DNA from 2 places in the Paraliobacillus sediminis genome. Region 1 is predicted to be linked to the other one. Evidence: riboswitches for the same ligand, from Rfam matches in the RefSeq annotation. Region 1 holds a riboswitch; the other holds the start of a gene.

The links. Region 1 has a riboswitch for S-adenosylmethionine ahead of D2K60_RS04005 (phosphoadenylyl-sulfate reductase). Riboswitches for the same ligand answer to the same signal wherever they lie in the genome.
Positions count from the first base shown of each region.
Region 2: linked by a shared signal. The riboswitch ahead of D2K60_RS00835 (methionine ABC transporter ATP-binding protein) and the one ahead of D2K60_RS04005 (phosphoadenylyl-sulfate reductase) in region 1 are both predicted to bind S-adenosylmethionine.

Region 1 covers NZ_QJSI01000001.1:929,852-941,450, reverse strand. Annotated here, with positions in the region: gene cobA (uroporphyrinogen-III C-methyltransferase) at 1-593, shown strand, start outside; gene D2K60_RS04035 (uroporphyrinogen-III synthase) at 669-1,487, shown strand; gene D2K60_RS04030 (SLC13 family permease) at 1,501-3,291, opposite strand; gene cysC (adenylyl-sulfate kinase) at 3,368-3,970, opposite strand; gene sat (sulfate adenylyltransferase) at 3,996-5,147, opposite strand; gene cysI (assimilatory sulfite reductase (NADPH) hemoprotein subunit) at 5,186-6,898, opposite strand; gene D2K60_RS04010 (assimilatory sulfite reductase (NADPH) flavoprotein subunit) at 6,922-8,739, opposite strand; gene D2K60_RS04005 (phosphoadenylyl-sulfate reductase) at 8,918-9,640, opposite strand; SAM riboswitch class I at 9,720-9,825, opposite strand; gene rpiA (ribose-5-phosphate isomerase RpiA) at 9,971-10,651, opposite strand; gene D2K60_RS03995 (Rpn family recombination-promoting nuclease/putative transposase) at 10,843-11,599, opposite strand, start outside.
Region 2 covers NZ_QJSI01000001.1:173,196-184,794, reverse strand. Annotated here, with positions in the region: gene D2K60_RS00855 (metal ABC transporter solute-binding protein, Zn/Mn family) at 1-190, opposite strand, end outside; gene rpsN (30S ribosomal protein S14) at 277-546, opposite strand; gene D2K60_RS00845 (MetQ/NlpA family ABC transporter substrate-binding protein) at 928-1,740, opposite strand; gene D2K60_RS00840 (methionine ABC transporter permease) at 1,799-2,461, opposite strand; gene D2K60_RS00835 (methionine ABC transporter ATP-binding protein) at 2,451-3,485, opposite strand; SAM riboswitch class I at 3,606-3,707, opposite strand; gene solA (N-methyl-L-tryptophan oxidase) at 3,810-4,946, opposite strand; gene D2K60_RS00825 (glycoside hydrolase family 1 protein) at 5,266-6,720, opposite strand; gene D2K60_RS00820 (MurR/RpiR family transcriptional regulator) at 6,966-7,685, shown strand; gene mqo (malate dehydrogenase (quinone)) at 7,799-9,301, opposite strand; gene D2K60_RS00810 (YhgE/Pip domain-containing protein) at 9,604-11,427, opposite strand; gene D2K60_RS00805 (efflux RND transporter permease subunit) at 11,455-11,599, opposite strand, start outside.

The sequences.
Region 1 (11,599 bases):
TAATTTATTGTGGAAAATTGCCTGGAAATCACACCTTACACCAAGATAAGATTAACAATTTACTTTGTGAACATGCAAAAGGAGACAAAATCGTCACACGTTTAAAAGGTGGGGATCCCTTTATTTTTGGCAGGGGTGGTGAAGAAGCACAGCTCCTAAAAGAATCTGGAATTCCATTTGAAATAGTCCCTGGTATTACAGCTGGTATTGCCGCACCTGCTTATGCTGGCATACCATTGACACACCGAACCCTAAGCTCTTCTATCACCATTATTACTGGCTTTAATCCGCAAAAGGATTCGAATGAATATTGGAGAAACTTAGTCGGTAGTGTAGAAACACTTTGTATCTATATGGGAGTGAAACATTTCCCAGAGATTTCTAAAAGATTAACTGAGAATGGTATGGACATTAACACCGAAGTTGCGCTTATTCATTGGGGCACACTTCCCAAGCAAAAAACAATCACTGGTACATTAGCAACAATCAACGAAAAACTACATGAAATTGATAACCCCTCTATGATTGTAATCGGAAAAGTTGTACGATTAAGAGAGAAATTGGAATGGTTTGAAGAAATTGCACCGTCCTAAACTTTTGCATCATCTTATTCAATAAGGTGATGCAAACTAATTAAGTCATGTTTGATACAGAAAGGGAGTAAACAGATGATGGAATTAGAAGGAAAGAAAATTGGTGTTACTGCAGATAGAAAGGCCGATGAAATCAGTACAATTATTAGAAAAAAAGGGGGAACTCCAGTTATTCGTTCTATTCAAGGGGAACGTATTCTTCTTGAAGATAAGGCAGAGCAAGACGTGCAGCATTTAATTGCAGAAGATTATGACTGGGTTATTCTCACAACTGGTATTGGTGCTAAGGGGTTAGAGAACGCGGCCAAAAATCTTGGTGTGCTAGAATTATATATTGATACATTAAGAGGAAAGAAAATTGCTGCTCGTGGAAGTAAAACACTGAATTGGATGAAGCAATGGAATTTAAAACCGTATTTCTCCTCATCTGATGGAACAATGGATAAATTAATAGAAGAATTAAAGACAAATCAAATTGATGGACAGAAATTTTTCTTTCAAGCTTACAATAAAGATGAAGAAGAATTACTAAATCAGTTACGAGCATTACCAATTTCGCTTTATCAATCGATGCCCTATTACTATAATCCTCCTGAAGCTGAGACATTGAAAAACTTAAGAACGTTAATCGAGACAAAAGAATTAGATGCTGTTTTATTTACAAGTAAAACACAAGCGGAAAATCTTTTTTCTGACTATGCGCACACTGATAAATTAGTTGCAGCCTTTGAGAGCGATGTTCTAGCAGTTAATATTGGCATTGTAACCGAAATGCAAGTAAGACATTTTGGTGTCAATCGTGTATTAACTCCTGACAAACCAAAAATGGGAGCGATGGTTATATCACTAGCTAATTATTATAAAACGAAAGAAAAGCCTGTTAATACAGACTGATACTCTCTCACTTCTAGTATAAATAAATCATTCCAATTGTGGTGACTAATACAATAATACTTAGTGGTAAACCTACTTTAAAATAATCCGTAAACTTATAACCACCTGGGCCATAAACGATCAGATTTGTCTGATAGCCTATTGGTGATAGAAAGCTAGCAGAAGCACCAACTGTTATAATAACTAAAAACGCCATAGGATCAGCTGCTAATTTATTAGCGGCTTCTATTGCTATAGGAAACATTAATACGGCTGCACCATTATTTGTAATCATTTCAGTAAAAGTAACTGTTACGACATAAAGTAACACCAATATACCTAACATACCAAAAGGCTCAGAAACTACAATTAACTGATTCGCAATCCAGTCTGCCGCTCCAGTCTTAAACAAAGCTTGCCCAACACCAAATGCACTTGCAATCAATAATAAAACATGATATTGCATGTCCCTACTAATATCTTCAGGCTTGATAACTTTTAATACAATATAAAGAATCACCGTAACGATCATTGCCTTTAACATCGACACGACCCCGAAACTTACCAAGAAAATCATTGTAGTGAGTATCATGATAGATAACCAGGCATTTTTCTTATCAATCTTGTGCAACAATGGATGTTTATTCAATGGCATTGCCACATAAAAGTCATTGGATTGCGCAAATTTTTCTTCAAAGTCGGCACCAGCTAATAAGAGAAGTGTATCTCCTGCTTTTAGTGTAATATCACCAATACCACTTTCGATTCGTTCATTATTTCGATGAACAGCTATCACATCAGCATCATATTTAGCACGAAATTTATTCTCTTTTACTTTTTTATGAAGAAGAGAAGATTGATGTGAAATTACAACTTCCATCACTTGTGTGTTCCCATTCCGTAACTTTTCTAATGTGACGTTTGTTCCTGTCTTTAATTCTATTCCCTTTTTACTTTGAATTTCTGCAATTCGTGAAATAACACCTGTGAATATCAGACGATCATTTGCTTTTATTTTTGTTGAATTTCTGACTGGATATATTTTTTCGTTATTTCGAATTACCGCTATTAAATAAACACCTTTAAAATCTCTTAATCCCGATTCTTCAACAGTCTTATTAACTAATGGATTATCTAAGTATGGATAATTTTCCTCGATAACCATTTCGATTAAATATTCTCTACTTTTCTCCGTAACTGTCGGTTCTGACACTTCATAGTTCGGGAGAATTTTATATCCAATGGTCACCAAATAAATAAGCCCCAAAATACTAGCTGGCAAACTATATTTGGCTAATGTGAACATCGAATACCCTTCCATCCCTCTCTCTACCATCAAACCGTGTACAACAAGGTTAGTGGATGTGCCCATTAAAGTTAAAATTCCACCTAATATTGTCGCATAGGAAAGAGGAATCAAAAACTTAGAAGGAGCAATATTATGATCGATACACCATTTCCGGACAATCGGAGTTAGTGTCATAACAATCGGTGTGTTATTCAGGAATGCCGATGCTGCTGTAATTGGTAATAAAAATGTTAACAAGGTACGTTGATCAGACTTCCCTTTTTTCAATAATCGAAAGATAATTTGTTCTACTAAACCGCTTTTTTGAATCGCACCAGCTACAACAAATAGCAAAGCAACCGTTAGCATACCTTGATTAGAAAAACCAGCAAATGCTTCTTCAGCAGTTAAAATACCAGTAATAAAAAAGATTGACAACGCGGTGAACACAATGATATCTGGACGAGCTATCTCTTTAATTAATCCAATTAACATTATAAAAACTACGATAAAAGTAAAGATCATTTCGCCTGTCATATGTGTCCCCCTAACATATAGTTGTCAATTTCATCAATTCGTTGCAGAGAGTTTTATGACTTGTTTATCAAACTATTTAGACGAGATAACCCTTCTCTTTTAAATAATCGATAATACTATCAACCGCTTCTTCTACTGTTTGTTTATCTGTTTCTATCGTTAATTCGGCCTGCTCTGGTTCTTCATATGGTGCATCTATACCAGTAAAACCTTTAATTTCACCTGCTCGTGCCTTTTTATAAAGTCCTTTAGGATCACGTTTTTCACAGGTCTCTACACTTGCTTTCATATAAATCTCAATAAATTCATCTTCATCTAACAGTTCACGTACCTTTTCTCTATCCTGTTTATACGGTGATATAAATGCAGTTAATGTTATTAAGCCTGCATCCACCATCAATTTTGCTACCTCACCTACACGTCGGATATTCTCTGTACGATCTTCCGGACTGAACTTCAAGTTATTATTTAAACCGTGACGGACATTATCCCCATCCAAACGATAGGTATGAACCGCTAATTCATGTAACTTTTTCTCTAGTTCAACAGACACAGTAGATTTCCCAGATCCAGAAAGGCCTGTAAACCAGAGAACCGCACTTTTGTGATTATTTTGTTCTTGTCTATCTTGCTTTGAAACTTCTGAGTTGTGCCAAACAATGTTGGTTGATTCGTGCATAATTGTAGCCCCCCTAAATCAAAATTTAGCTTGTTTGCATCCCTTTAATAAGTACTTCTGCAACCTCTGGACGTGAAAATTGTTTTGGTGGTTTCTCTCCATTACGTAACATCTCTCTTACTTTTGTTCCACTTAGATGAACATGATTTTCTTTATCGTGTGGACACGTTTTAGCAGTAGCCATGTTTTCACATGCAGTACAGAAAAAGGCATGCTCAAATGCAAAAATTTGAATTCCTAATTCATCTTCAAATTGACGAATGAAGTCTTGTGCTTCATATGTTCCATAGTAATCACCCACACCAGCGTGATCGCGTCCGACAATAAAGTGGGTACATCCGTAATTTTTACGCACGATCGCATGTAAAATAGCTTCTTTAGGGCCAGCATAGCGCATTGCCGCAGGATAGATAACTAAACGCGTTCTATCTTCTGGATAATAGTTTTTAAGTATTACTTGATAGCTTTCCATCCGCACTGCTGCAGAAATATCATCTGACTTTGTTTCACCAACAAGTGGATTTAATAACAAACCGTCAACTACTTCTAATGCACTCTTTTGAATATATTCATGCGCACGATGAACAGGATTACGCGTTTGAAAACCAACAATTGTCTTCCAACCTAGTTCCGTAAATAATGCACGTGTTTCGCTAGGGTCCATATGAAAGGCTTCAAATTCACTATGATCTGGTCGATTTAATAAGGTAATCGGACCTGCTAAGTGAATATCGCCTCTTTCGTACAACTTTTTCACACCTGGATGTGCTTCATCGGTTGTTCCATACACGTTTTTTGCTTCAAGCTTTTTGTCATAGCTGTACTTTTCTTCTAATTGGATCGTGCCATAAATAACACCGTCTTCGCCCTTTAAGGCAATTTCTTCACCAATTTGATATGTTTCTGCTTGCGCTTCCGTAACTGCTAATGTGATTGGTATACTCCAAACACTTCCGTCAGTTAGTCGTGTTTCTTTGACAACTCGCTGATAATCTTTTTGTCCCAAAAAACCAGTAAGTGGACTAAAACCACCTATACCAATTAATTCTAAATCAGATATAGCCCATGCATTTACAGTTAAATCTTTTAAAGCAGTGGCATTCGTTACTGCTTTTTCTCTTTTGGTGCCCGTTAATTGTCTATTAATTAATGTGCCACCATGTGCTTCAATTGACATCTAAAAAAACCTCCAATATGTTTTGAGTGAAGCAATTATTACGCATGAAAATCTAAACCAGACTCCACTGCTTCAATATAGCCTTGACGAATAACGAAGTCACCAAAGTGTTCTTTTTCATTACGATCTTTTGCATAAGAATGAAGCATTGGTTTTAACGTGTCTAAAATTTCTTTTTCGCCAATGTTTTCTTTATACATCTTACTTAGACGATCACCCGTGAAGCCTGCTCCTAAATACATATTATATTTTCCAGGCCCTTTACCAATAAAACCAATTTCTCCAAGCGCGGACCTTGCACAGCCATTCGGACAACCTGTCATTCGAATGATAATTTCCTCATCTCTAAGACCAACTTCATCAATGACCAACTCTAGTTTGTCAATAAGAGACGGAAGGTAACGTTCTGCTTCAGCCATAGCCAATCCACAAGTAGGAAATGACGTACAAGCCATAGAGTTTCTTCGTAAGGCAGAGTTTTGTTTGCCATCTGTTAAACCATATTCTTTAACCAATTTGTTTATTTTAGGTTTGTCTTTTGCAGTTACAGAACCAATAATAACGTTTTGGTTTGCTGTTAAACGGAAATCACCTGTGTGAACCTTAGCAATTTCACGCAAGCCAGTCATCAGTTTGTAGTCTTCTGAATCAGCAATTCGTCCATTTTGGATAAATAATGTTAAGTGCCATTTACCATCACCTTTTAACCAACCATAACGATCACCATTATGATCGAAGCTGAAAGAACGCGCCTCGCCAAGTTCATAACCAAGTCTTTCTGCTAGCTCTGTTTTAAACCAGTCAAGACCATAGTGATCAATCGTATACTTAAATCTAGCATTCTTACGATTTGAACGGTTTCCAAAATCGCGTTGAATCGTAATAACTTTTTCAGCCACATCTACTATTTTGTCAACTGGAATAAAACCAATTACACGGCCTAATTGTGGATAAGTTGCAGTATCTCCGTGAGTCATTCCCATTCCGCCACCAACAGAGACATTAAAGCCTTGCAGTTTATCATCTTCTATAATCGCGATGAACCCTAGATCTTGGGAATAAACATCGACATCATTTGATGGTGGTACAGCAATACCTATTTTGAACTTTCTAGGTAAATAGTGTTTACCATACATCGGTTCTTCATCTATATCACGACTATCAATTTGTTTCTCTCCATCAAGCCAAATCTCATGATACGCTTTTGTTCTTGGTGAAAGGTAATCACTTAATGTTTTCGACCATTCATATACTTCTGCATGAATATCTGATTGATATGGATTAGCTGTACACATTACATTTCTGTTCACATCGCCACAAGCTGCGAGTGAATCCATTAATACAGCGTCCATTGCTTGCATACTTTTTTTCATATTCCACTTTAAAATACCGTGGAGTTGAAAAGCTTGACGTGTCGTAAGTTTCATCGTACCGTTACCATACTGTTGAGAAATCTCATCCATCGCCAACCATTGTTCCGAAGTTGCGACACCACCAGGTGCACGTACACGGACCATAAAGGAGTATGCTGGTTCTAGCTTTTGTTGTTTTCTTTCTAGACGAACATCACGATCATCTTGTTGATAGCTACCGTGAAATTTTAATAATTTAGTTTGAGCATCAGGAATACTCGCAGTAAGACGATCTGCAAAGCTTTCAACGAGCGTTCCACGAAGGAAATTACTGTCTTCTTTAATTTGTTCCATTTCATCTAGAGGTTGATCTTGCACTCTTGTTTTATTTGTTGTCATCATGAATCCCCCTTGCTACAAAATTAATATACGTCACGCTGATATCGTTTTTCTTTACGCATTGTTGTTAAAAATAGCTCTGCTTGTTCTGCGTTCATGCCGCCTTCTTTTTCAAAAATAGACAACAATGTAGCCTGCACATCTTTGGCCATGTGCTTCTCGTCTCCACAAACATAGACATGAGCCCCGTCTTGTATCCATTGATAAAGTTCTTTACTTTGTTCCAACATTCTATCCTGTACATATACCTTTTGATCCGTATCACGAGAAAAGGCCACATCCATTTTTGATAGCACACCATCTTTAAGCCACTTTTGCCACTCGATTTGATAGAGGAAATCTGAAACGAAATGTTGATCGCCAAAAAATAGCCACGCCTTACCATCAGCTTCAATCTCTTCACGTTCTTGAAGAAAAGCACGATATGGTGCAACACCAGTCCCTGCTCCAATCATAATAATTGGTTTAGCTGTTTCCTCAGGTAATCTAAATCTCTCATTACTCTGAACAAAAACTGGTAAACTATCGCCAATTTCTAATCTATCAGCGCATTGCCCTGAACAAACACCAACTCGATCACGACCATGTGCATGATACCGAACAGTGCCAAGCGTTAGATGAACCTCATCAGGATTTGCCTTTAAGCTACTTGCGATTGAGTAAAGACGTGCTGGTATTTTACGAAGCAGTTTAATAAAGTCAACTGCCGAAACGTCCCATGGACCAAAATCATCTACTAAATCAATCAGGTCTCTTCCCTCAAGATAATCATTAATTACTTCTCTATTATCGGACTGAGCGAGTTTAATTAATCCTTCACTACCAGTAAAGACTGCAATTTTCTCCAACAATGGTTTCGTTAAAATTGTAATTTCAAGCGTTGAGATTAGAGCGTCCCGTAACGGGCGATCACCATGATCATCATTCTCGATAGAGACGCGTTCATTAGGATCCCACTGCATTTTTTCAATTAATTGATCTACCAATACTGGATCATTTTCAGGATAAATACCTAGACTATCTCCAGGTTCATATTGTAAATTAGAACCTTCTAAATCTAACTCAAGATGATGCGTCTCTTTATTTGAGCCACGTCCATTAATATTTAGATTCGTTAATATTTCTGTTGTAAATGGATTTTTCTTCGAATATGCATGACCATCAGTCGCTGCATCTGTTTGAGTATTTCCAGTTTCACTTACTTGTTGTTCTCCACCCTGGGACTCTTTCAAAATAGCTAATACCCCTGAAAACCATTCCTCAGCTGGTTGTTCAAAGTCTAAATCACAATCAATACGCTGATAAAAACGCTCTCCACCTAATTCTTCTAAACGTTTATCAAAATCTATTCCGGTTTGACAAAAGAATTCATAAGAGCTATCTCCTAATGAGAGAACGGAAAAACGTAGATCTTCTAGTTTAGGAGCCTTAGGACCATGTAGAAAATCATAAAATGATATAGCATTATCTGGGGGATCTCCCTCTCCATCGGTGCTCGTCACAATCAATAAATTTTTAAGTGTTTTTAGATTCTTCGGTTTAAAATCTTCTAGTGAAGAAACCGTAACAACAAAATTATCTTGCTCTAGCTGTTCACCCATATTTTCAGCTAACCCCTGGGAATTACCAGTGTCTGTTCCATAAAGTACTGTTACCTCTACTGGTTTCTTTTCAACAGAAGCTACTTCTACTCCAGGTTGTTGTACTACTGATCCAGACTGAGATACTGCTAAATAACCGCTTAACCAATACTTTTGTTGTTCTGTTAACGATGGTACAAGGCGATTTAGTAGCTCTACTTGTTCTTGATTAAAAATACTGTTCGTCGTTTGAAATTCCAAAAATATCACCCCACTCATATATACGATTCTATTTATAAAAGAAGGCAACTATTGATCTAGTTTCCTTTTATTATCTTACGGCTTTATTCTTAACCTTTGTATTCTAATTAGTTTAGTCGGGATTAAGGGATAAAAAATAGAATCTAACTTTAATTGATCCCTTGACTGGTTTTGAAAATTATTCCTTTGCTACATGTAAGCCACATTCTGTTTTATTTGAACCTTGCCATCTTCCAGCACGACTATCTCCATTGTCACTAACTGCAGAGGTACACGGGATACATCCGATACTTGGATATCCTTGATCGTGTAAATTATTGTAAGCTAATTCATTTGCTTCAATGTATTCCCAAACATCATCCCAAGTCCAATAAATTAATGGGCACACCTTAATTGATTTAAAACGGTCATCTTTATTAACAAAATTGGTATTACTCCTGCTTACTGATTGCTCTCTTCTTAAACCAGAAAGCCAAGCTGTTGCACCGCTAAGTGCTTCTTCTAATGGTTTAATTTTTCGAATAAAACAACATTGATCAGGCTGTCTCTTCCATAATGCAGAACCATGTTTTTCTGCCTGTTCCTCTACTGTTAAATCTGGCTTTTTCATATTGATTTTAAGTTTTGGATAGCGTCTTTTAACCTCATTTATTAAGTCATATGTTTCTTGAAAGTGAAGGTCTGTGTCGAGAAATACAATTTCAGCATCCTCTTTCACTTTAGCAATTAAATCAATTAACACCATTCCTTCTGCACCAAAGCTACAAGCATATACAACGGATTCGCCATATGTTTCATATGCCCACTCTACTATTCTAGCAGCACCTTTAGTATCATCAGTAGGATTAAAATCTATAAACGGGTCGACAGAGAAATTTTCATATAATAGCTGATTATTCATCCTATTCTCCTCCCTTCATATTAAAACCTCTCTTCTGATATTTCAGAAGAGAGGTTTATACATCTATTATTTACCCATCTTCTTATCTTCCAAGTGTATACACTTGCTGGACGTAGCACAGTATCTAATGCAGACCCGTTGCCGAAGTATCAAAGGGCCAGTCCCTCCACCTCTCTTGATAAGAATACTTTATTTAATTAGTTTTTTCATTGTACAAATCATATTACTACTCAAGGAAAATGTCAATAGCTAGAACTGGAATTACACATTAATTCTGACAATTTATTTTTATTGGCTTCTAAATGGAATGTAGTCAGAAATAATCTCTACTTATTTCTTTTCTAAGACGTTTATCCCACCCTGATTACCAACAATAACTGTATCTGTCATATTGATAAATAATCCTGTCTCCACAACTCCTACTAGTTGTATTAATTGTTCGTGTAACTTTGCTGGTTGTGTTATTTTTCCGAATTTACAATCTAGAATAATGTTTCCATTGTCTGTAATGTAATGCGTATCACCACTAAGTCTAATAGTTGGTTCGTATCCTAATGCAGCGATTCGCTTTGCTGTAAGATTCCATCCAAATGGCACAACTTCAATTGGTAGAGGATATTCTCCTAAATGGTCAACCACTTTAGATTGATCAACAATTATTAGTAGTTTGTCAGCAGCAATGGCCACCATTTTCTCACGTAACAGCGCTCCTCCACCACCCTTGATTAGTTGGAGATTTTGATCTACCTCATCTGCTCCATCTATTGTGATATCTAACGCACTAACTTCTGATAGATCGGTTGTTGGAACACCAAATTCTTGCGCCCACTTTTCTGTTTGTGCTGAAGTAGGAACACCTATAATATCTAGTCCTTGTTGGACACGCTCGCCTAATGCTTTAACCATCCAATACGCAGTAGAACCAGAACCTAACCCAACCTTCATACCATCTTTTACATATTTAGCTGCTTCTGTACCAACTAACATTTTTGATTTTTCTGCTTCATTCATACGCTTTCACCCTTTTAAATTTGATGTTAGGTTTATTATACACGTATGGGGATTTTTTTGAAGATTTGCGTTCACTTTTTAGATTTTGATTAAGTTTTGGGGGTTGTGAGCATATTTGTATTGTTTGTGATCGTCTTATTTATTTTATGATCAAATGGCTTTGTTTGTGATCATTTCAATCAAATTTGTGATCAATTTCTAATTATTAGCCTAATTTGTTCCTCGTCTAATCCTGTTATTTTTGTAATAAGCGGAAGTTCCATTCCTTCAAGTGACATTTTGATAGCAATCTCCTCCTTAGCTATACTTTGAACATTACGCATCAGATGCTGGTTACTTGAAAGACGATACGGCTCATTGCTTTCGCTGTGCAAAATAGCGTCTGCCAATTTAATCATCTTATTTCTTTGCTTTATTTTGGTTAGTGCATTTTGCTTTTCTTCCACATCCACATCTCGAATGAAATACAACCATTCTGCTAATGGCGTTAATGGTTCTTGCCCGAGTAACTTTTGCATTTCTAAATAATGAATCTCTATGTCTCCTATTGATCTCGTTTCTTTAAAAACTGTATGATAAGCTTCAGTTTCTTGTAACAAGTTAAAGTTTAATACATTAATAGAGATACATTTCTTTAATTTATAATAGGTCTCGCCTTCCGCAATTTTCTCACTAATTAAAGTAGATTTATAATACAACGAACGGTTACGATAATGCTCGACATTGCGAACATGTATTTCAACATCTATGTATGCATCACATGCTGTTTTTACTTTTAAATCCATGATTGATAGCTTATTTTCGGGTAAATTTATAGTGACAATAGCTGTTATCTTTTCTTCTAAAAGAGCATTTAAAAAGGCAATTAAAACCACCTTTTTTTCGGCTTGATTTCCAGCAAAAATCTTTTTAAAAGTACAATCAATTTTAGAATCTATTAGTGGAAAA
Region 2 (11,599 bases), 760 kb from region 1:
CTGCTCCGATTTGTTCTGAAAAATATGCCAATGGATATAACGTTGTGTAAATAGTTAACACTTCATTCGTTTGTTCAGCAGTTACTGTGACCTCATCATTCTTCTCTTTAGTTTCTGTTGCACCACAACCACCTAAAATAAGAATTGCTAGTAGAGTAAACATGCCAATAATAATACGGTGTTTTCTCATATTCCCCATCCTTCATTTTTATTTTCATTTACGTATTTAAATATCCCGAAGCTTACAATTCCTACTTTGCTTACGAACCACGTCTATTACCAGCTTGATTTCTTTATTCCAGGTAATTGACCTTTATGTGCGTACTCTCTAAAGGCAATACGTGACATCTTAAACTTCCTCATATATGCTCTAGGCCTACCCGTTATCTCACAACGATTTTTCAATCTTATTGGCGATGAGTCCCGCGGTAATTTACTAAGTGCTACATAATCACCTTTAGCCTTTAATTCCTTTCTTATCTCTGCATACTTAACTACCATTTCTTGGCGTTTTTTCTCTTTCGCAATCTTTGATTTTTTAGCCATTTCTTATACCTCCTCACAAATAATAATCATTACGATTTGTTAATTAAAAAAACATAACCCGCATTTACTTAAATCGTAATGATTTCGTTTTAATGATTATTATAGATTATGTTTCCTCGTTTGTAAACAGTAACTATTACGATTTATTGTATTTATATATACTTCTATTTTAAAAAATAGCAATAAGGAGGTTTAATGGCACATTTCTTTAAACGCATAACTATGCTTCGATTGTTTATATAATTAGTACATACAGGAGGAATCGAGGTGCATTTATCAACAGTTCTATACAACGAGATTAGAAATAAAAAACACCCCAGAAGTTAGATTATTAATCTCTAACTTCTGGGGTGTAGCACCCATACAAGGTTACTTCTTATATTATTCGCCTATAACTTCTTCAATCGGTCGGATTACTGGAACAGCTGCTCCTTCGTACTCTTCTTCAATAAAGCTTGTCACTTCATCTGAGTGATAGATGTCTACAATCTTTTGAAGTGATTCTTCATCCTTACGATCTGTATGTGCTGCAATAATGTTAATGTATGGTACGTTTTCGGCATCTTCACGGAAAACTGGGTCGTCCGTTGGATTTAATCCTGCAGCAATTGCAACATCTGAGTTAATAATTGCTGCTGTTGCGTCTTCTAAGCCACGCGCTGTTTGACCAGCTGTTACAGGTACAATTTCAAAGTCCTTTGGATTTTCAACAATAGCTTCTACACCGCCTGCACCTTCAAAGCCTTCTTCAAGTGTAATTAGTTCCGCCTTTTGAAGGAGCATTAATGCTCTACCTAAGTTTGTTGGTTCTTTGGGCACGATAATTTGTGCACCTTCCTCTAATTCACTTAATTCCTCCACTTCATCTGAGTAAATACCCATAGGCCAAATCGGCGTTGTTCCGATTGCAGATAGGTCTAAGCCACGCTCTTCAGTGAAAGAATCAAAATAACTGATTGTTTGGAATGCATTTAAATCAATCTCTCCATTATCTAGAGCAATGTTCGGTTGTACATAATCACTGAATTGAATAATTTCGATCTCTACGCCTTCTTCACTTGCTAGTTCCTTCACTAGCTCCCATGTTGGTGTTTCGGCTGTTGTCGTCCCAACTTTAACAGTGTCGTTGTCTGATCCACAACCTGCTATAAATAAAAGTAATAGTCCAGTAAGCGTAAATAAAATTTTCTTCATTTTGTAAACTCCTTCTTGTAGTTATTTTATATAGTAAGGGATTAAATACATCCTCAACCTATGATCTTCTAATTCTCTTAGCTAAGTAATTTCCTAATGATTGAATAAATTGAACCATAATTACTAATATAATAACAGTAATGATCATAACCTCTGTCTGGAATTGATTATAACCATAAGAAATGGCCAAATCACCAATACCACCTGCACCTACAGCACCAGCCATAGCAGTAGCACCTATTAAACCGATGATTGCAATAGTCAGCGATAAAATTAACGAACCTAATGCTTCTGGTAAAAGAAATCTCCAAATGATTTGCCAAGGTGTTGCTCCCATTGCCTCAGCTAGTTCAATTGTACCTGGACTAACCTCTAGTAAGGAGTTTTCTACCAACCTTCCGATATACGGTGCCGTATAAAATACTAGCGGAACAATCGCAGCAGTTGTACCAATCGATGTACCTACAATGAGTCTGGTAAGCGGTAGAATTGCAACAATTAGAATTATAAATGGAATGGATCTAAGTACATTCACAATAACATTCAACACGTTAAACACTGCTTTATTTTCTAGAATGCCTCGTTCTCTCGTTATAACTAAAATGATTCCAAGTGGGATACCAATTAAAATTGAAATAAAGAAAGCGACAATAATCATGTATAATGTTTCGTTTAATGAACCGAATAGTTCTGGCCAAAACCATGCCCAATCAAACTGCATCTGATACCACCTCCTTGATCGTTACCTGCTTCCTTTTGATATAGTTAACCACGTTTTTAATCTCATTTGGCTCACCATTGAATTCGACAATAATATTACCAAAAGGCTGTTGCTGGATCTCTGTAATTGTTCCATAGATAACATTAATATCTACCGGGAATTTCTTGGCAACATCAGAGAGAAGTGGATCATTAGCAGACTCTCCTTTGTAAAGAATTCTGTAGACAGAATGGGACGCATCTTTTTCAAGTACTTTTTTCAATGTTGCTTCAGGTAGTGCATCATTTAACACTGTTCGAACAAAGCTCCTTGCAATTGATGTTTGCGGTTCTGTAAACAAGTTGATTGTCGTATCCTGTTCGACAATCATGCCACCATCTAGGACCGCGACTCGATCACAAATATCTCTAATTACATTCATCTCGTGTGTAATTAGTAAAATCGTAATACCTAGCTCATCACGGACCTGCTTTAACACTTCCAATACCGCATTTGTTGTATCTGGATCAAGCGCAGAAGTAGCCTCATCACATAACAAGACATGTGGATCTGTAGCAAGTGCTCTTGCAATACCAACTCTTTGCTTTTGTCCGCCAGAAAGCTGCTCAGGATAATGATCCACCTTGTCCCCTAAACCAACAAAAGAAAGAAGTTGCAGTACCTTTTCTTCGATTTTATCTTTTGAATACCCTTCTAAAATAAGTGGCATTGCCACATTTCCAAAAGCGGTTTTCGAATGTAGGAGATTAAACTGTTGAAATATCATCCCTATTTTCTTTCGTTCAGCTCTTAACTGCTTTGCGTCTAGTTTTGTTAAATCTTTTCCGTTCACAAAAACTTTACCGGAGGTCGGCTTTTCTAATAAATTCACACAACGAATTAAGGAACTTTTACCTGCGCCGCTGTAGCCAACTACACCGAAGATTTCTCCCTTTTTCACTTCAAGGTTAATCTCCTTTAAAGCCTCAACTGGGTTATTGCCACCCTCGCCATAAACCTTCCGAATTCCTTCCAGCACTAACATGAATCTCTACTCCTTTTGCACGCTCAAAGACGCTTCTGGTCAAGTTATTTTCATTCTATTTTTAACTCTGTAGACAAAAAAGAACCTAATTCTATCGAAAGAGGTTCTTGTATCTAAAAAACCTTATCTTCCAGAATAATCTCCTGTAGGATGTAGCACCTTTCTCTAAAGAAGGTTGCTGGATGTCATCGGGCCTTGTCCCTCCATCTCTCTTGATAAGCAATATTTAATTAGTAAATCCATTAGTTTAATCAATAATAACTACTGTTCACATAATTGTCAACAAAATGCGACAAAGCTTTCAGAATACAAAGTTTATAAAGTCTATGATTCAGAAAATCTTTTTATCGAAAATGGACTAATATCTAATGCTGACTCCTTATTCCCCGTCAATAATTGACTTAGAATTTCTCCGATCACACTACTAAATTTAAATCCATGTCCAGAGAAACCACAGGCAATCACCACATGGTCATGATTTGGATGCCGATCAATTATAAAATCTGAATCTGGTGTGTTCGTGTATGTGCATGCTTTTCCCATTTTGTGTTGGCCAAGTTTAGGCATACAACTTTTAGCAAAACTACTAACATCTTGTTCATCTTGTTCCTGTGTACCAAATGGATCAATGGCTTTGTCCATATCTCGTGGAATCCCTCCATCATGTCGGCCAATTTTAACTCCTGTCTGCGCTATGCTTGGAAATCCATAATAGGTTTCATTAGGTAACTCAAAAGAAAAGGCCGGAAACATATTAGAATGATACATACTTTCCTCTGTTTGAAACCAAGAAAACGTATTTCTTTGCTCTTCTAATGGTAGATCCAAACCGATTAGTGGAAGTAGCTTTCTTGTACCAGCACCTGGAGCCAAGATTAGCGATTCTGCGGTAAAAGTTTCTTCTGCTGTTTTCACCTCTACACTATTTCCAAAAATAGAGATAGCCGTTACAGGCGCGTTGACCTTAAGTACAGCACCATGCGCTTCCGCTTGGTTCCTAAAAGTTCTAATACAATTTTCGCTCATTAATACACCTGAATCTACTTCATAACAACCCATATAACCTTCAGGCACGTCAAAACCAGGCCACCTTTGATTAATTTCCTCAGCAGTTAAATGTTCTACATTAAGTGAGTAGTTTTCCGCACTATTAATTACGTTTTTCATAAATGGAGAATCAGGTTTTGCAATATTAATAACACCCGTTGGAATAAAAATTTGCTCGTCTGCCTGTTCTTGAAGATCATTCCATAGTTCCTGCGCACGTAATGCCATTTCCACATAGCTTTCCCCTTCGCCATAGGCATGCCGTATGATTCTAGTATCCCCGTGATGCGATCCATCTGCATGAGGGGGGTTATGAGAATCAATTAATAACACACGTTTCCCTTGTTTTGCTAAGTAATAGCCTGCAGCCATTCCCATCGAGCCTGCACCTACGATTATAACCTCATAATCCATATTATTTGACCTCCTTCAATGTTATCCCTCTATGTCATAATAATTTCAATAACTAGAATCATACCTCCATCTGAAACAAAATTCAATAGATGCAGGGGAACGGTTCTTTTCTTCCTTTTGGGAGTATCCTACCCAAACTTATTATAGTTGACTGCCCGTTATAAAAGATTTAGGAAGGCACTTTTTCTTATTAAAACCGCTGGCGCATAATGGAATTGATTCTAATACAAAAAAATGAGCAACATTGCCCGATACACTGGCCTTGTTGCTCTTAACTAAATATGTCTCAAAACCCTGGAATTAAAGACGGCATTTCATCTTATAAACTATCACCATTTGTTGCAATTACTTCTTTATACCAATTAAATGATTTTTTTCGCTTTCTTTCTAATGTACCATTACCGTAATCGTCTTGATCTACATAGATAAAACCATAACGTTTAGACATTTCTGACGTACTTGCAGCAATTAGATCGATACAACCCCAGCTTGTATAACCAATCACGTCAACACCTTCTTTTATCGCTATCCCCATCTGTTCAATATGGGCACGCAAATACTCTATCCGATAATCGTCATTAATAGAGCCATCTTCTTCTACTTTATCATAAGCTCCTAGTCCATTCTCAACAATAAATAATGGTACTTGATAACGGTCATATAGCTTTTTCAATGTAAGACGTAAACCTTTAGGATCAATTTGCCATCCCCAATCCGATGCTTCTAAGTAAGGATTTTTAACGCCACTAAAGAAGTTCCCCTTTTCTTTCTCTTTATCTGGTGCTCCGCTTGCAACCATTGTCATATAGTAGCTAAAGGATAAAAAGTCTACCGTATGCTGTAATAGTATTTCTTCGTCTCCTGGATGCATTTCAATAGTGATATTATTTTCCTCAAAATAGTTCAACATAAAACTCGGATAATAACCACGTACTTGAACATCCGTAAAGAATAGATTTTTTTGATCTTCTTCTAATGCCGCTAAAACATCATCTGGATTACACGTTTCTGGATATACCTCCATACGCGCCAACATACAGCCAATCATTGCATCAGGAATAATTTCGTGACATGCCTTTACAGCTCGTGCACTAGCCACAAATTGGTGATGTAACGCTTGATAAACAGCTTGGTCCTTATTCTCAACACGATCAACCAATATTCCGCTTCCAATGTAAGGAGAAAAAGTTGATACATTAATTTCGTTAAATGTTAACCAATATTTAACTTTATCTTTATACCGTTTAAATAACGTTTCAGAATAATGAACAAAGAAATCAACTAGACTTCGATCTGCCCAACCATTATATTTTTGCACTAAATAAAGTGGCATTTCGTAATGAGATATTGTCACTAACGGCTCAATATTGTATTTTAATAATTCATCAAACACTTTATCGTAGAATGCTAAACCTTCTTCATTAGGTTCTGTTTCATCACCATTTGGAAAAATACGAGGCCAAGAAATCGATAGGCGGAAAGTCTTAAAGCCCATTTCTGCATACAAAGCAATGTCTTCTTTATAGCGATGGTAAAAATCATTCCCACGGCGTTTGGGAAAGTTATCTCCTCTTTTTCCTTCTAACAACTCTTGTAATTCCTTTTCACTTGTAACATCCATCTCGATACTATTCCCACGTTCCTCTTTAGGAATAAATGAAACCATATCAAAAATTGATAGACCTTTACCACCTTCGTTATATGCACCTTCTATTTGGTTAGCAGCTGTTGCTCCACCCCATAAAAAACCTTCTGGAAAACGCGTTTTTTTCATATAAGTAACCTCCACATTTATTATCTAGAATAGTATTTCGTTATTTTTTCATCTGTCATTTCTTCACTAGGTGAGACTACAATCAGCATAAGCTGATTAGCAAGAAAAGTATATATAACGTATTGATCTTGTTTGTTTTAACATAGGTAGTCACTTGTGTCATATGTGTAACGCCCTGTTTTATCAGACGGTTTATGCTATAATAAATGCAACTATCAAACAGACTGAAGGTGAAGATAATAGTGATATTTACAAGTGAGATCATTGGATCTTTCAATGAATTAGAAACTTCTATATACAACTATATTAGTAAAAACAAAGATAAGGTTCCCTATATGCGCATTCGTGAATTAGCAGCTGAAACCCATGTTTCAACAGCAACAATCTTACGTTTCTGTCGAAAATTAAATTGTGACGGTTACTCTGAATTTAAAACAAAGTTAAAAATGGAATTAGATAAGAGTGAGAAGCCTACAATTAAAAGCTCCCAACATGCACTGGTTGAATTTTTTGAAAGAACATTAAACGGGGAAAGTGACGAAAGAATTACAAAGGTCGCAACGCTTGTAGCAAAGTCAGATAATGTTATTTTTATCGGGAATGGTAGCTCTGGTATTCTTGCTGAATATGGGGCGAGGTATTTTTCTGGTTTAGGATCCTTTTCCACTTATATTAGAGATTTTTCCTATCCAATCCACTCTAAACTAAGGTATAACAGTGTAGCAATTGGCTTATCTGTCTCAGGAGAAAACGCCTTTACCATTTCTCAATTAAATCAGCTTAAACAAGAAGGTAGTAAAATTATTAGCATCACAAATAATAAGCTTTCCACCATAGCAAAAATTTCAGATATAAATATCCCTTATTATATGTCTGAAGAATTCTATCAACAAACCAATATTACAACGCAAGTCCCTGTGATGTATATCTTAGAATCTATCGCTCGTGAAATACATAACCTATAAATAGCAGAAACCTTAGTCCTAGATTCATTTAGGACTAAGGTTTCTTATTATTCAAAACTGAAATTCTAATTTAAATCAGGCCATCCCTAATCCTGTTACAGGCGAATAGAAAACTAGTTATATACCTTGTCCTTTGCGCTTAAGCCAAGCGCCTGCTCTATCGATCTTTCTATTTCTTTATAAATGTCTGGATTTTCTGATAGTGCTATACCATAAGACGGTATCATTTCTTTTATTTTCGGCTCCCACTCATCGAGATATTCTGGGAAACATCTTGCTATTACCTCAAGCATAACGTGAACTGCGGTAGATGCGCCAGGTGACGCCCCTAATAATGCAGCTATCGAGCCGTCAGAACTAGTAACGACCTCCGTTCCAAATTGAAGCGTTCCTTTGCCACCAGCCTCCGTATCTTTAATTACTTGCACACGTTGACCTGCTACCACGATATCCCAATCTTCCGTTTTTGCATTTGGGATAAACACGCGTAATTCTTCCATCCGCTTTTGATTTGATAGAACAACCTGCTGGATCAAGTATTTTGATAATGGAAGCTCTTTTACCCCTGCTGCCAACATTGTTAGTAGATTATCTACTTTCACGGAAGTTAACAAGTCTATGTATGAACCTGTCTTTAGAAACTTTGGTGAGAATCCGGCAAATGGGCCATATAACAATGTTTTTTTGTTATCGATAAATCGAGTATCAAGATGCGGAACAGACATTGGTGGAGAACCAACCTTAGCTTTACCATATACTTTCGCATGATGTTGCGCTACAATATCCGGGTTATTACACACCATAAATAGGCCACTTATCGGAAATCCACCAATTTTTTTTGATTGAGGAATACCGGTTTTCTGTAATAAATGCAGACTTCCTCCTCCTCCACCAATAAACACGAATTTAGCAGTATGGTATTCCGTTTTATTGTTGGCAATGTCATACACTTTCACTTCCCACAAGCCGTTGTACTTTCGTTTAATATCCTTAACGCTATGCTTATAGTTCACTTTAATATTTTCACTCTGTAAGTGGTCAAATAATAAGCGTGACAAAGCACCAAAATTAACATCCGTTCCCGAATCGATCTTTGTTGCTGCTATTGGTTCGTTTGATGTGCGCCCCTCCATAATTAGCGGCATCCAATCCTTCATTTTTTCAGGTTGATCCGTAAATTCCATCCCTTGAAATAGTGGATTATTTGATAGTGCCTTAAAACGATTTCTTAAAAACGTTACATTTCTTTCGCCTTCTACTAAACTCATATGAGGTAATGGCATAATGAAATCTTGAGGATTACGAATAATATTTTTATTTACGAGATAAGACCAAAACTGTCTGGAAAGCTGAAACTGTTCATTAATTTCAATAGCTTTGCTAGTGTCAATTGAACCATCCGGCTTTTCCGTTGTATAGTTAAGTTCACACAATGCAGAATGGCCGGTACCCGCATTATTCCATTCGTTAGAGCTCTCTTCTCCAGCATTTGCTAGTTTCTCAAATGCTTTGATTTCCCAATCTGGTGCTAATTCCTTCAATAATGACCCCAAAGTCGCACTCATGACTCCGGCACCAATTAAGATAACGTCTGTTGGTTTTGATAGGTTATTCATTATAGCGTTCCTTTCCCCAAATAATCGCCAAAAAAGACAGAAGTGTTCCACCTAATATTCAGGTGTAATTATAGTCAAACAAAACTTAGAAACGTATCTTTTCTGTGTCAATTACAACTCTATTTTGTAGAGTTTGTTGATGGATTCATCTATCTGCTCTTATCTACTAATTATAAACTACTTGATGCAATTTAAAAACAGACTCTTTCACAAAGTGAGACAGATCAACTACAGTGATTAATACTCTTGCTTTTCTCCATAAAAAAAGAGAAGCGCCTAAACGCTCCCCCAAATACTTTCTATCAATTTTTAAATAAATCTAGTAACCGGTCCCAGAAGCCTTTTGGTTCTTCCTCTTCTTGCTCTTCATTAGATTCCTGTTCTTGCTTTTCAATACTTTCTGTTTTAATCACAAATTGTACGGAGTTTATTTTTTCGTTTTCGGCAGAGACAAACGATACAGCATCAAGATCAGATTTATCATAATCATCAATCATCTGGTTGATTTCCTCCTGCATCTCATCAGGCATATCTTTCGTAGATTGATACAATGTATCTGTACCATCGTCAAGCTCCTCTACTCCAGATTCTAATTCACTAGTACCTCCTGATAATTCCACAATCCCAGTATGAACATCTTGGTACGAACTTGATAATTGTCCAACACCATCTGTATAGCTTACGAGTCCGGCATGAAACGTTTTATAATTGGCAGACAAGGTTGCCAATCCTGCTTGTAACTCTCCGATAGAGTCTGCCATATTCATACCTTCTAGCGACGTTGTAATTTCAGCAGCTATTCTTTCCATTGTGTTTGCTATTTCTGTAACTGATCCACTCACTTCATTAAGTGTTGGATCCACTGCAGCAAAAGCTTCCTTTACAGCGGAATACGTTCCTTTTGCATTACGAGTTGCCTGATACGTTTCAAGCAACTTTTTAACCACTTCACTATTCGCATCGCTCGCATTTAAGTCTGCAATCTCTTCATCTGTTAGCTTATAATCAGGAATTGCCAGCATCGCTTCATCTAATGAGCTATAAGCAACAGTGTAGTTCTCGTTTAGTTTCGTTAAGCCATCCGACGTTTGATGCAAGCCTTCTGCTAATTGCGAAAGCCCATTTGGTAGCTCTTTTAATCCGCTTAAGTCCATTTCACTCGAGCCATTACGAAGCGAATTACTCATCTGCGTTAAACCTTCGTTAATTGCTATGGAACCATCAATAAGTCCATCAGATGCTCCGTTGACGTCAGTTATGCCCTCTAGATATTGACCAGATCCATCACGCAAACTTGCTACACCACTATTTAAATCAGAAACGCCGGTATTTAGTTCCCCAACTCCATTGCTAATGTCTCTAATCGCTTTCGTTAATGTATCCATTTCACCCGTCATCTCATCCATATCTGGTGCATCAATTGACATTGATTGTGGAACAGCTGCAATTTCCATACCCTGTAATTCGAAATCAACTACATCCGCTTTGACAGTAAGTTCTCCTGCTTGTTCGGGCATAACGGTAAACGTTACTTGCTTGTTTTTACCCGCATTTGCAACCACTCCACCTTCCGTTACAATATTGTCATAAATTTCTGGTTCGAGGTTAAGTGAAATTTGTAATAAATAGTTTTCAAAAAATACAGGATCAACATTCTCATTGGCAGACGTTTCTATTTTTATTTCTACTTTTCCGTCTTGTCCTGCAAGTTCCGCTGCCTCTGTTTCTTTACCATCTAATAAATAAGTAATTGTAATATCCCACGGTAATTCTGCGTTTTCTAGGTTACCTTGATAATAAAATTTATCCTCTGGTGCAGTAAACGCGACTGTATTATCTTCTGTTTGTTCCAATTCCGATAGATTGGTTAGATTTTTAAGATTAGAATACAATCCGTTATCGACAATTTTTCCTTCTTTAATCACATCAAAAATGTTTACAACATAGACTTCTTGCCGTTCACCAGTAGGACTTAGTGTTGCATACACAACTTCATCCTTTGAAGCATATTCTCCGGTTGCATCTTCTGCCGCTTCCACATGCTTGCTCAAATTAGCAGTTACTAGAAATGACGGCACGACAAGGATTATAGCCATTAAAACATAAAGTATCCGTTTGTTTCTCATCATCATTCCCCTTTAATCATTCTCTTCTTATTTCTTGAAAAAATTTGCTCTCCAAGTTGTTTTATCAATAACTTTATCAAACACTAACAGCATAGCAGGAAGGAATAAAAGAACCATAATGAACGCTAATAACGCTCCCCGTCCAAGTAATAACCCAATTGATCCTACAATC